DNA from 2 places in the Afipia massiliensis genome. Region 1 is predicted to be linked to the other one. Evidence: riboswitches for the same ligand, from Rfam matches in the RefSeq annotation. Region 1 holds a riboswitch; the other holds the start of a gene.
The links. A riboswitch is a leader RNA that binds a small molecule or an ion and turns the genes downstream of it on or off. The one in region 1 is predicted to bind cobalamin.

Region 1 (7,096 bases):
ACGCTGGAGGGAACGCCGTGGAAGGACGAGACCATCGATCCGGCCTTGTTTGAGCGGGTGACCGCGCTCGCCAAGAATGGCCTTAAGGTTCATCTGTGCGAGATCACCTTCCAGCGGCTGAAGCTCGACAAGGGCAAGGTGCGAGACGTGCCGTTTATCAGCTTCGTGCCGTCGGGCGTCGCCACCGTCGCGGCGCTGCAATCGAAAGGCTTTGCCTATCTGAAAGTCGGCTGACCGGCGTGGCCTGCCTGCTGAAACCATTTTTCAATCAAGAATACTGGAGGGATACCATGAGCATCAATCGTCGGCAGTTGATTACGGGATCGGCATCGTTCGCGGGCGTCATGATGTTTGGCGCACCTGCGGTTCTCGGGCAGGGCAAGCCGCGCGTTGTGGTGATCGGCGGCGGCGCGGGCGGCGCGACGGCCGCGAAGTACATCGCCAAGGACAGCGCGGGCGCGATTTCCGTCACCCTGGTCGAGGCGAACCCAAGGTATCAGACCTGCTTCCACAGCAATCTCTACCTCGGCGGCGTCAGGGACTTTGCGTCGATCACGCACCGCTACAACGGGATGAAGAAGCATGGCGTCACCGTCGTCAACGGCATGGCCGCGAAGATCGATCGCGACAAGAAAGAGGTCATTCTCGCCAACGGCAAGAAGCTTCCTTACGACCGCCTCGTGGTCTCGCCGGGCATCGACCTGAAATACGATTCCGTTCCCGGCTGGTCGCAGGCCGCCGAAAAAGTGATGCCGCATGCCTGGAAGCCGGGTGCGCAGACGCTGCTCCTGAAGAAGCGTCTCGACGCGGTGCCAAACGGCGGCGTCATCGTGATGATCGCTCCGCCGAATCCCTATCGCTGCCCGCCCGGACCTTACGAGCGCGTCTCGATGATGGCTCATGCGTTGAAGAAGGCGAAGAAGGATCGCAGCAAGATCATCATCATCGATCCGAAGGAAACCTTCTCCAAGCAGGCGCTGTTTCAGGAAGGCTGGGAAAACCGCTACAAGGGCATGGTCGAATGGCTCGGCCCGAAGGTGCATGACGGATTGAAGTCGGTCGACCCGAAGACCAACACCGTCGTCACCGGTTTCGAGACCTACAAGAACGCGGCGCTGGTCAACGTCATCCCCGCGCAGATGGCCGGTGCAATCGCGCGCGATGCCGGCCTGGCCAATGCCACCGGCTTTTGCGCCATCGATCCGACGAACATGAAGTCGGCGATCGATTCCAACATCTACGTTCTCGGCGATGCCTGCATCGCCGGCGAGATGCCAAAATCGGCGTTCTCCGCCAACAGCCAGGCCAAGGTCGCCGCCATGATGATCCGGGGCGAACTGGCTTCGGCGCGCACGTTCCCGGCGCGTTACACCAACACCTGCTGGAGCATGATCGACACCGATGACGCCGTGAAGGTTGGCGGCGCTTACGAAGCCAAGGACGGCAAGATCGGCGCGTCTTCCACGTTTATCTCAAAGACCGGCGAGAGCGCCGATCTGCGCAAGCAGACGCAGGCGGAAAACATGGGTTGGTATACCGGGATCACGGCCGATATATTCGGCTGATGAACTGATCGTTGACGGAACCCGCCGCGGGGCGCGGTGGGGTTCGGTCTCATGCCCCAAATCCTCTTCTCTCAAGTCTTCCTCTCTAAGTCTTCCCGCCCATAGTTCTCACTCTCACCACCTGCCAGCCTTCCTGCCCGCTTCAAAGGTCAAACCACATGATTGCTCGTTCGCTCGTCGCCGCCCTCGCTCTTGCCGCTGTCAGCTTTGCCACTTCCGCCAATGCTCAGGACGTTGCCGCGGGCGAGAAGTCCTTCAACAAGTGCCGCGCCTGCCATCAGGTCGGCGAGACCGCCAAGAACACGGTGGGTCCGGTGCTGAACGGATTGTTCGGCCGCAAATCGGGAACGATCGAGGGCTACAACTATACCGACGCCAACAAGAATTCGGGCATCACCTGGGATGACGCGGTGTTCGCCGAGTACATCAAGGACCCGAAGGCCAAGATCCCCGGCACCAAGATGGCGTTCGCCGGCATCAAGAAGGAAGACGAGATCAAGGATCTCACCGCATTCCTCAAGCAGTACGGCGCGGACGGGAAGAAGAAGTAATCCGACGTTCCGGGCGCGCGAACGACCCGCACGCACAATGTCGTCCCCGCGAAGGCGGGGACCCATACTCCCTAAACTCTCATTTAAGATTGATAGCCGGGCAAGCGGTGCGGCATCACGCGCAACGGTGAATTCGGTGGTTATGGGTCCCCGCCTTCGCGGGGACGACGCGAGATACTGTTCTTCGCCTCTCCCCGTAAGAACGGGGAGAGGGAGAACTGGCATCAACAGAACGACGACTACGCCACGCGCGCCTGCCGTGCGGCCTCGACCATATTGCTCAGCGCGGACTTCACCTCCGGCCAGCCGCGCGTCTTGAGGCCGCAATCCGGATTGATCCAGATCTGCTCCGGCGACAGGTTGCGCCGCGCCTTGCCGATCAGCTCCATCATCTCCGGCACTTCCGGCACGCGCGGCGAATGGATGTCGTAGACGCCGGGTCCGATTTCGTTCGGATACTTGTAGGTCACGAAGGCGTCGAGCAGCTCCATTTTCGAGCGCGAGGTCTCGATCGAGATCACGTCGGCGTCCATCGCGCCGATGGCGTCGATGATGTCGTTGAACTCGGCGTAGCACATGTGGGTGTGGATCTGGGTTTCGTCCTTCACGCCAGCTTGCGAGACCTTGAAGCAGTCCACCGCCCAGTCGAGATACGCCTTCCAGTCGCCCTTGCGCAGCGGAAGACCCTCGCGCAACGCCGGCTCGTCGATCTGGATCACGCCGATGCCGGCCTTTTCCAGATCGGTCACCTCGTCGCGCAGCGCGAAGGCAATCTGGCGGCAGACCTGATCGCGCGACAGGTCGTCGCGCACGAACGACCATTGCAGCATGGTGACCGGGCCGGTGAGCATGCCTTTCATCGGCCGCGTGGTCAGCGACTGCGCATAGGACGACCAGCCGACCGTCATCGGCTTGGGGCGCGAGACGTCGCCGAAGATGATCGGCGGGCGGACATAGCGCGAGCCGTAGCTTTGCACCCAGCCGTGCTTGGTGAAGGCGTAGCCCGACAGTTGCTCGCCGAAATACTGCACCATGTCGTTGCGCTCGAACTCGCCGTGCACCAGCACGTCGATGCCGATATCTTCCTGCCAGCGCACGGCGGTCTCGGTTTCCTTGCGCAGGAACGTGTCGTACTCGGCGTCGCTGAGCTGGCCCTTGGCGTGAGCGGCGCGCGCCTTGCGCACCTCCTCGGTCTGCGGGAACGAGCCGATGGTCGTGGTCGGGAACGAGGGCAGGCCCAGCACCTTGCTCTGCAGTTTCTGCCGCGCGCTGAACGCGCTCTTGCGCTCCGACAGGGCCGAAGATTTTTCCGCCGCACGCGATTGCACGGCAGGATTATGAATCTTCGGCGACGATGCGCGCTTCTTGGCAGCATCGTCCGAGGCCGCGAACACATCCTTGACGGACTCGCGTCCCGACGACAGCGCGCGGCTCAGCGCGGCCAGTTCGCCCATCTTCTGCACCGAGAACGCAAGCCAGCTCTTCAGGTCGGCGTCGAGATCGGTTTCCTGATCGAGATCGATCGGCACATGCAGCATCGAGCACGACGGCGCGATCTGGATTCTGTCCGCGCCACGGAGCGCGATGGCGTCGTTGGAGAAATTGAAGACCCGTGTGAGATCGGCGCGCCAGATGTTGCGTCCGTCGATCACCCCCAGCGACATCACGCGGTCTGCTGGCATCTTGTCGAGGACGGAGTTGATCTGGCCCTTGCCGCGCACCAGATCGAGATGCACGCCCGCGACCGGCAGCTTGGTGACGAGATCGGCGTTGTCGCCGAGTTCGCCGAAATAGGTGGCTAGCATGATCTTGACGCCGGGCACCTTCAGCGCGAGTTCGCTGTACGCCGTCTTCAGCGCGGCCTTTTCATCCGCGTCGAGATCGAGCACGAGACACGGCTCGTCGATCTGCACCCAGTCCGCGCCTTCGGCTGCGAGCCTGTTGAGCAACTCGATGTAGACCGGCAGCAGCTTCGGCAACAGCGACAGCCGGTTCTCACCCTTGCCGAGCTTGAGGAACGTCACGGGGCCGACCAGCACCGGCCGGGTCTGGATTCCGAGCGCCTTGGCTTCGCGGTATTCATCGATCGCCTTGGTGGAGGAGAGGGCGAAGGTCTGATCCTTCGAGAACTCCGGCACCATGTAATGATAGTTGGTGTCGAACCACTTGGTCATTTCCTGCGCCGGAACGCCTTGCCCGTGGCTATGGCCATGCGCGCAGCCGTCGTGGTCGCCCGAGTCCTTGTGAGACAAGCCTTTCTGGCTGCCGCGCGCCATCGCGAAATATGTCTCGAAAGACACCGGCCCGCCGGTCCAGCCGTAGATCTTCGGAATCGCACCGACCATGGCGCTGGTGTCGAGCACCTGATCGTAGAGCGAGAAATCGTTCGACGGGATCACGGTGACGCCGAGATCGCGCTGGCGCGTCCAGTTGTCGGCGCGGATTTTCGCGGCGGCCTCGCGCAGCGCGGCCTCGTCGATCTTGCCGGACCAGAATTTCTCCAGCGCCATTTTCAGTTCGCGGCGTGGGCCGATGCGCGGCACGCCGAGCGTGGCGACAGGAATGGAAGCAGTGGAAGCAGAATTCGTCATCGGAAACCCCGTGATGTTGGGGCAGGGCCGGACATGCGCGAACGACAGAGACGGAAGTGCCGTCCTCCGCAAGCGACACACCGGGGCACCCCGCCCGTGGACGTACTGTGATCGCGGCAGGTCTCCTGGCTTGCGGGTCGACGCCTTAAGTCCGGCCTTCCCGCGGCTTGCGCCGCAGTGGCAGTGATGGACAAAGGCTCGCCGCTTACAGTTGCGGGGGCAGCTTCGGACTTGCGCAATCCACCTGGACCGCGCGCACCGCATTCCCTCTTGGCTCCGGACCACCGATCCGCAGAACCGCGATGGTCAAGTTATGAGAAGCGCATTCCGGTCGGTCAAAGGGAAAGCTTCCCACCGGGCACCTCAGAAGATCGCGCGCGACGCCTGTGGGCAGAAACTTGATGGCGTCGCCGTCACTGATTCTCGTTGATTTGTCCTGAGGTGCGATATCGTGGCGTGGTTCTGAATTATCTTGGCCGTGGAAACAGAATCGAAGCACTCTAACCCAGTGTTGAGAAACAGCGGTTTCTCGAAGGGCCTAGGGATAACGGGGATGCTTTTTAATCTTTTGTTGACTCTTTGAGCCTTATATCACCACATGTAGATGTCACGGTCCGCTGGACGTCAAAATCTAGTGGCTAAGAGGGAAGCCGGTGAGCTGCACGTTTGATGCAGCAAGTCCGGCGCTGCCCCCGCAACTGTAAGCAGTGAGTTGAATCCGACCGATGTCACTGGTGCGTTTTTCGCATCGGGAAGACCGGGTTCAACGCTGACCTGCGAGCCAGGAGACCTGCCGCGACACCAAAAGAACGTCCACGGGCGGGGTGTCCGGAGGTCGCTTGCAGCATTGCCGGCGCTTGCCGGTCGTCATGCAGCGTTCTCTCGGCCCAAGCCCCCAAAAAATTGCAACACGCACGGGGTCTGCCGATGTCTCTCTCTCTCGAACGCGAAGCCGCAAAATCCGCTCCTCTCATTCAGTTGCGTTCCGAGTCGCTGGCCGTCCCTGCCACCACACCGCCGTTGCAGGTCATCCGCCGCAACGGCACGGTCTCGCCGTTCGACGCGAGCAAGATCTCGATTGCGATGACCAAGGCGTTCCTCGCGGTCGAAGGGCACACCGCGGCGGCGTCGCGCCGCATTCACGAGGTCATCGAGCAACTGACGAACGAGGTCGTCGGCGCGCTGACCCGCCGGATCGGCGAGGGGCGCACCTTCCATATCGAGGATGTGCAGGATCAGGTCGAACTGGCGCTGATGCGCAGCGAACATCACAAGGTCGCTCGTGCCTATGTGCTCTATCGCGAGGAACGCACGCGCCAGCGCGCCGAGGCGGAAGCCGCAAAGCCCGCCAAGACTTCTTCCGAACCGCAACTGCATGTGACGCTGGGCAATGGCACGCGCGTGCCGCTCGATGTGGATCGCCTGACGCTGATCATTCAGGAAGCCTGCGCCAATCTTGACGGCGTCGATGCGGCACCGGTTCTCGCCGAGACGCGCCGCAACCTTTACGACGGCATTAGCCAGGATGAACTGGCGCTCGCGGGCATCATGGCTGCACGCACGCTGGTGGAACTGGAGCCGAACTACGCCTATGTCAGCGCGCGGCTGCTGCTCGACAAGCTGCGCACCGAAGTGCTGTCGTTTGTCCATTCCGCGCAGATCAACGCCTCGCAGGCCGACATGACGGCGCGCTATGCGGAGTACTTTCCGGCCTATGTCAAAAAGGGCATCGAGGCCGAGCTGCTCGATCCCGAACTGGCACGCTACGACCTGAAGCGGATCGCAGCGGCCTTGAAGCCGGAGCGCGATCTGTCGTTCCAGTTCCTCGGGCTGCAGACACTGTACGACCGCTATTTCCTGCATGACGACGGCAACCGCATCGAGCTGCCGCAGGCGTTTTTCATGCGCGTCGCGATGGGCCTTGCGATCCGCGAGATCGATCGCGAGGCGCGCGCCATCGAATTCTACAACCTGCTGTCGTCGTTCGACTTCATGGCGTCCACGCCGACGCTGTTCAATTCCGGCACGCTGCGGCCGCAACTGTCGTCCTGTTTCCTCACCACGGTGGCGGACGATCTCGACGGCATCTTCAAGTCGGTGAAGGACAATGCGCTGCTGGCGAAGTATTCCGGCGGCCTCGGCAACGACTGGACCCGCGTGCGTGGCCTCGGCGCTCACATCAAGGGCACCAACGGCGAAAGCCAGGGCGTGGTGCCGTTCCTGAAAGTCGCCAATGACACGGCCATCGCGGTCAATCAGGGCGGCAAGCGCAAGGGCGCGGTTTGCGCCTATCTCGAGACATGGCATGTCGACATCGAGGAATTCCTCGATCTGCGCAAGAACACCGGCGACGATCGCCGCCGCACCCACGACATGAACACCGCGAACT
Region 2 (7,096 bases), 3.0 Mb from region 1:
GCTGTTGGCCGCGAACGAATATCTCGAGGCACAACTGAACACGCTTCATGCCGCGATTGAAAACGGCGAGGTTCCTTTGCGCTCTGAAAAAGTGCCGCGCAACCTGCTAAATTGACGCGGAGGAACAGCGTCAGTTCCCCGGAACATATGCGAGCGGTTCGGGTTCTCCAGTTTCAATAGCATTATTGAAAGGAGAGTCTGATGATTAAGAAATATGTGGCGGCAGCTTTGCTTGGAACCGCATTGGCCGGTGGAGCAGCGTTCGCACAGACCACGACTCCGGCATCGCCTTCCCCCGCTCCGGCTGCGTCGGCATCAAGCGAGCAGATGAACCTGAAAGGCAACTGGCGGGCATCCAAGCTTGTCGGCTTGGCGGTTTACAATGACGCCAACGAGAAGCTCGGCGACGTCAGTGAAATCATTCTCGACAAGAGCGGCAAGATCAATGCCGTCATCATTGGCGTCGGCGGTTTCCTCGGCGTCGGTCAGCACGACATCGCCGTGACGTTCGACAAGCTGAAGTGGGTTGAGGAGCCGATCCGTTCGGCATCGGCCGACAAAATGCCGGCGTCCGGAACGTCGTCAACGACGAGACCTTCGACAACGACCGGCGCAGCTACAACAACGACAACAGCCGCAGCGACGGACGATTGGTACCCCGATCATGCCGTCATGAGCGGGACCAAGGAGCAATTGAAGGCCATGCCTGCCTTCAAGTATTCGGAGAGCACCAAGTAAACCCGGCTTGGATAGTCTCCAGCTCAGTGACGCGGCCGAATCGGTTCACCGATTCGGCCGTTTTGTATCAGTGCGTCTGTACAGCTCAGAGGTAGGCGCTGAGGCACCATGCATTGAGTGAAGCAGCAACGGCCAGAGTGAAGACCAATATCGTGTTCACGGCTAAGGCTCCTCAAAAGGCCGTCTGAGAATCATCCGCGTCATATCCAGATTTGAACGCCCTCCCGGCGAAGAGTCTCGCGCATTGTTTTGCGCCGGCCCTCTTGCCAGATCGCCCTTTCCGAGTCCGATTCTCTCCGGATCTCCGCTCCGGTTGTGCGGCGCAGTGTTGTCTTACGCCGATTAACACGCACAATGCGGGCGCGCAGTCTCCCCGGCTGTGCCCAAAAACAACAACAAACGATTCAGTCCCGCTGGATCGGACTCCGGAGAAACGAATGTCAGCCAGATCGACCGCGAAGAGTCCTGCAAAAAATCTCATGAACGAATTCCCGCCGGCGCGGGACAACCTTGTGACACTGGCGAACTGGCGCACCCAGCCCTACAGCGAGTGGAGCTTTCATAACGTCCGGCGCGTATTGCCGACAGCGAACATCGCCGCATCGAAGCATCCCGTCCCGCTGGAAAGTTCGCTGGCTGAAATCGGTCACGTCGCCTTCGAGGGCAACAAGGGTCCGACAACGCTGCGCGAGGCGCTCCGCACGACGAACACCAAGGGATTTGTCGTACTCCGGCACGGGCGGATCGCTGCCGAATGGTATTCGAGCGGCATGGACGCGCGCACGCCGCATATCGTGTTCTCGGTGAGCAAGTCGATCACCGGGGCGCTTGGCGGAATTCTCGTGGACAAGGGCTTTCTGAATCCCAACCGCCCCGTCACCGATTACGTTCCCGAAGTCTCATCATCGGTGTATGGCGGGTGCTCGGTGCGGCATCTGCTCGACATGTCGGTCGGAATCGCCTTCACCGAGGATTATGTCGATCCGGACGGAGATGTGGCGCGTTACCGGCGCGCAGTTGGATGGGATGTCATCAAGCCCGGCCAGAGCACCATGGCGCTACGCGAATACCTCGCCACCCAGAAGCCGGACGGCAAGACCCACGGCCACGCGTTCCACTACGTCTCAACCAACACCGACCTGCTCGGCTGGGTCTATGAGCGCGCCGCGGGCCGCGCCCTCTCCGATCTGCTCGGCGAACATCTCTGGACGCCGCTCGGCGCGGAAAGCGACGCTTACATCACGCTCGACACGGAAGGCGCGATGCGCGCAGCCGGCGGTATCTGCGCTGCGCCGCGCGATCTCGCCCGCTTCGGCGAAATGATCCGGCAGCGCGGCGTCGCGAACGGCAAACAGGTGATCCCGGGCTGGTGGATCGACGACATCAACGACAACGGCGATCCGGAGGCATGGGCGCGCGGCGAATTCGCCGAGATGTTTCCAGATGCCGCCTATCGCAGCAAATTTTATCAGATCGACCGCAAGCGGCGCACATTGTGCTGCATCGGCATCCATGGCCAGTGGATCTATATCGATCCCGTCAGCGAACTGGTGATCGTTCGCGTGGCGGCCGAACCCGTCCCGCTCGACGTCGAGAATTACCGCGCCTGGCGACGGGGTTTCGAAGCGATCGTCCAGCATTTTTCGTGAGATATAGATCAGCACCGTCATTGCGAGCGAAGCGAAGCAATCCAGAATCAACAAACAAGACTGGATTGCTTCGTCGCAAGGGCTCCTCGCAATGACGAGTTGCTGAAGCGCAGGATTACCGCGTCAGCTTTTCCATTTCGGGAAATGCGGCGAAGGCCACGCCCTTACAAAGATCCTCGGTCTCCTCGATGATGCGATCGAGTCGTCCATCGATGTACATGCCCGCACGTTCCTTCACGCCGGCGTAGCGCCCTCCCGCACCGCGCGCATTGAAGCGCACGCACACGACATAGCGGCGGCGGCCCCCGACTTCCTTTTGCGCCGGCTCTGAAATCCCGGCCTCGCGAATACCGGTTGGATCGTTCAGATAGGTCCGTAGCAGAGCGAGCAGTTCGGGACGGTAATTCGCCGGATACGGCTGGTTCTCGACGCCGCGATCGGCGGTGTAGGACAGGCTGTCGGCGCCGCCGGTCCAGGCGCAGCCGGCCACAGCGAGCGCAAGCAGCACCGCCGCCGCGCGCGGCCCATATGTCACCAATTTGCAACGCATCCCAATGAAGTCCGTAACCTGAGCCATGGCATTGGATTTCTTGCTCATTGTGTCATTGACAAGGCAACCCGCCGCCGATTGATTGCAACCACGGCACAGGTGCCAGCGCAAGCTGGCGAATAGGGAATTCGGTGCCGCCGTGCAGACTCTTCAACGTGAAGCATGCACGGCTAGTCCGAAGCTGCCCCCGCAACTGTCAACGGTGAGTCGTTGTCCAATAGGCCACTGAGCGAAGGCGTTACAGCCGGGCTTGGGAAGGCGGGCAACGGCGACGATCCGCGAGCCAGGAGACCTGCCTGTACCGGTCATCCTTCCGTCGCACGGGGCGTGCGAAGGGGCGGCATTTCCGCAGCGGTGACGTGACGTAACAGTTGCGGAGGTCCGGCCGATGGCCTGTTTCCTCAGTCACGACGTAAAGTCCGGCAGCGTTCGCTCGCCGCGCATCGTCATGCCTGCGCGCGTCTTCACCGCGCCTTCGCGATCACATGCATCGGCGGGGCTCAAACGTGACTCTTTTTCCTAGATCTTTCTTTCCGGCGGCGACGCTCAGACTGTCATTCGCAGCGGCATGCCTCGCAGGCACGGCGCTTGTGAGCCCTGCCCTCGCGCAGGATGGCGGCGGCCAGTTGCCGCCGATCAACGTCGATGCGAGCCGCCTCTATGGCGGCATCGTCGGCGCGTCGACTGCGGTCATCACTGCGGAAGACATCGCACGTTCGCCCAACCAAACGATTCAGGAGATCCTCGCAACTATCCCGGGCGTTCAGCTTACGAACCTGTACGGCGCGGTGAACGGCACCGGCTCCGTCGTCGACCTTCGCGGGTTCGGCGCGTTTGCCTCGTCGAACACGCTGTTCCTCATTAACGGCCGACGCCTCAATGAAGCCGATCTGCAAGGTGTCGATCTCTCAACTATTCCGATTCAATCGATTGAACGGATCGAGGTCACACGCGGCAACAGCGGTGCGGTGCTGTACGGCGACAACGCCATTGGCGGCGTCATCAACATTATCACGAAGACGGGGATTGGAATCGGCAAGCCGATTGCAATGCGCACCGAAGCAGGCGTCGGATCATTCAACCAGCGGCTGGGGAATGTGTCCGCCAGTGTCAACGCCGGTCCATGGTCCTCCGCCGTTTTTGGCAACGCCATTTCGTCCGACGGATACCGCGTCAACAACGCCTTGCGACAGACCAACGGCGTCGGCGAGGTTCGCTACTCAACGCCTGATTTCAGCGCCTTCCTGAACCTGTCAGCCGACAACCAAAGCCTCGGTCTTCCGGGAGGCCGGGCAACGAGCGAGTTCGGCACCGGCATCAATCGCCTTGCGACCGATCCGCGGGGGGCAGCAACACCCTTCGATCGCGGCGAGAAGCAGGGAAAGAACGCAACCGCCGGGTTTACCAAGTCGTTGTGGGACGGCGCGGAATTGATCGTCGACGGCGGCGTGCGCGACAAGCAGCAGCAGGGCTCATTCCCTGGAGGCCTTCCCCTCAGTCCGTTCAACGCGCGTTATGTCGATTCCTCGTTGCAGACATGGTCGATCACGCCCCGCCTCAGCATCAAGAACCCGTTCTTCGGCCTGCGTTCGAATATCCTGACCGGCATCGACTATTACGATGCGGCCTACAGTTCAAACCGAAGCCGCTACGCCGGCGATGCACCGATTCACGTTTACAATCTGAAGCAGCAAACCCTTGCTGGTTACTGGCAACAGACCATCGGTCTGCTGCCGAGCACGGACTTCTCATATGGCGGCAGACTTCAGAACACGAAGCTGCAGGCAAGAGACAAGCTCGACATGTCGGCGCCAAACTGGTTCGGCGACCCGCAGGCGTCACCGCTCAACACCGACGAAACCAATCACGCGCTTCACGTCGGTCTTGAGCACCGGCTCAACGAGAATTTTGCGGTTTTCGCTCGCGCCGCCCAAGCATTCCGTACGCCAAACGTTGATGAACGGATTGGGTCCGGACCGTTCTTTGCGCCCGGCACGTTCAATCTGAAGACCCAGACATCTCACGATGTGGAAGCCGGCATCCGCATCCATGGCGGGCCACTCGATATTCAGTCGAGCTACTACGACATGCGGCTAAAGAACGAAATCCAGTTCAACCCGGCGCTGTTCTACAATATCAATCTTGACCCAACTCATCGTTACGGCAGCGAAACCAGCGCAACCCTGCGCGCTAGCGATACGGTCCGGCTCAGGGGCGGCTTCGCCTATACACGTGCCGTGTTCTCCGAAGGTCAATTTGCCGGCAACGACGTTCCTCTGGTTTCGCGTGTCACCGCCTATGGCGGCGTGTCGTGGGACGTGTGGCAGCGTTATCTGGTGTTCGATGCAACCGTCCGGTATTGGGGCGCGCGGCGTATGGACAACGACCAGCGCAATTTCCAGCCGCTCATTCCTGCTAACGCAACCGTCGACCTAAAACTCAGCGGCGAGGTCGATCGCTTCTTCTGGTCGTTCAGCGTCAACAATCTCTTCGACGTGCTGACCTACGATTACGCCATCGCCAGCGCGTCAACCTACGGCTCGTTCAACGCCTATCCTCTGCCCGGCCGTACCTACATGCTCAAAGCCGGCGTGACGTTCTGACCTGTCACACGCTGACCTCCAAACAGCCCGGCCTGCGGTCATCTCACGATGCTCCGCAGGCCGTTCTTCTTTCCATGAGCCGCTTCGATGCGGGGGCTATGCAATAGCGGTCACGGAAATAGTCGTCCCGGTCAGAAGTGGTGACGATGCTTCTTCACGATCACGACCTTGTGGCCGTGGCCATGACGGTGCTTGTTCCAGCCATAGTGACGGTGATGGCGATGCTTCTTCACCACAACGACCTGCGCATGGGAGCGCGCGACCGACGGTTTCACCACGATCGTCCTGGTCATCGGGCCGCGCTCGGTCTTGATGACGGTGGCAGCCATGGCAGGCGCGGCGAGCATCGAGGCGGCAACCAGGGCTGCGGAAATCGTCTTGAGCATCGGATATCTCCTGTTCACGCGATCGAGAGGTGGCCGGTCGCATGGCCGGGTGCCGATCGTCCCAGCAACGCTAGGCCGGGCGCGCTGAACTCAATCTGAAGCGCGCCAGCGGCTTTCGTTCATCTGGATGACAGTTTGGTTAGGCGCAGACGTTCCGGGGCGGGCTGGCCAAAAACCGCCGGAATTATGACGGGAAATCGCAGGAATGTTTGAACCCAGCGGGTGTTTAAGACGTACAAACAGAATAGGATCGTTTTGCTGATCAACGGAGGCTTGGCATGAGCAACTTGACCATCAGGCAGATATCTCTGGCGTTCATTCTTTCTGCGTTCGTCGCGGCGCCCACCGTCAATCTGGCGCAAGCCGCCGGTTCGGATACGCCCTCGCCTCCTCCCGCTTCCGACAGCAGCAAATCGAAGGGTTCCAAAGCGGAGTCCAAGAAAAAGGGCGAGAAGAAATCGTCGGTCGAGGATCCCGCTTTCCTGCAGGGCTATCGCACCGCTTATGCAACGATCTACGAGCAGAACGACTACGCCGCCGCCATTCCGCAGCTCAAGGCGCTCGGTCAGGACGACCGCGCCGATGTCGCCAATCTGATCGGCTATTCGTATCGCAAGCTGGGCAACTACGAGCTTGCCAGTGTCTGGTATGAGCGCGCTCTGAAGGCCGATCCCGGCCATGTCCGCACCTGGCAATATTATGGTCTGTGGCAGGTCGAACAGGGCAACCGCGAACAGGCGAAGCATCATCTCGCGAAGATCGAAGCCTTGGCGGGCCGCGACAGCGCCGAATATCAATCGCTGGCCTCCGCGCTGACCGGTGGCCGGACGTCCTATTGACCGGAGACACGGTTAGCCGCCTTGGTTAACCGGCGGATCAAGCCCCGCGGGTCGGTCATCGGCCGCGCGGGGCTGTTTTGCGCGGCCTGATCGCGCCTCGACAACCCCCGAAAACCTCGTATAGACGAAACCCGCGCGTTCACGACCTTGTGCCCGCGCCTCGGGGGCTGACATGACGACGTCGAAGAAATACGAGCGGATTGCCTTTGTGGCAGGCCCGAGCGATGAGGCCCAACAGGCCCTCGCCCAGCTCGTCGCTGCCTATGGCAACCTGCCGTCCGACAAGGCCGACGTGGTGGTGGCGCTTGGCGGCGACGGCCTGATGCTGCAG

Region 2: another riboswitch for cobalamin. It lies ahead of YH63_RS15105 (TonB-dependent receptor); the one in region 1 lies ahead of YH63_RS00540 (ribonucleoside-diphosphate reductase subunit alpha).

What each region holds. Positions count from the first base shown of each region.
Region 1 is NZ_LBIA02000001.1:129,621-136,716, reverse strand. It holds gene YH63_RS00560 (DsrE family protein) at 1-234, shown strand, start outside; gene YH63_RS00555 (NAD(P)/FAD-dependent oxidoreductase) at 291-1,565, shown strand; gene YH63_RS00550 (c-type cytochrome) at 1,724-2,116, shown strand; gene metE (5-methyltetrahydropteroyltriglutamate--homocysteine S-methyltransferase) at 2,356-4,707, opposite strand; cobalamin riboswitch at 4,806-5,024, opposite strand; cobalamin riboswitch at 5,301-5,519, shown strand; gene YH63_RS00540 (ribonucleoside-diphosphate reductase subunit alpha) at 5,635-7,096, shown strand, end outside.
Region 2 is NZ_LBIA02000001.1:3,151,808-3,158,903, reverse strand. It holds gene YH63_RS15125 (hypothetical protein) at 1-115, shown strand, start outside; gene YH63_RS15120 (PRC-barrel domain-containing protein) at 202-738, shown strand; gene YH63_RS15115 (serine hydrolase domain-containing protein) at 1,176-2,387, shown strand; gene YH63_RS15110 (hypothetical protein) at 2,503-2,937, opposite strand; cobalamin riboswitch at 3,018-3,251, shown strand; gene YH63_RS15105 (TonB-dependent receptor) at 3,423-5,540, shown strand; gene YH63_RS15100 (His-rich protein BRANT) at 5,672-5,926, opposite strand; gene YH63_RS15095 (tetratricopeptide repeat protein) at 6,205-6,765, shown strand; gene YH63_RS15090 (NAD kinase) at 6,938-7,096, shown strand, end outside.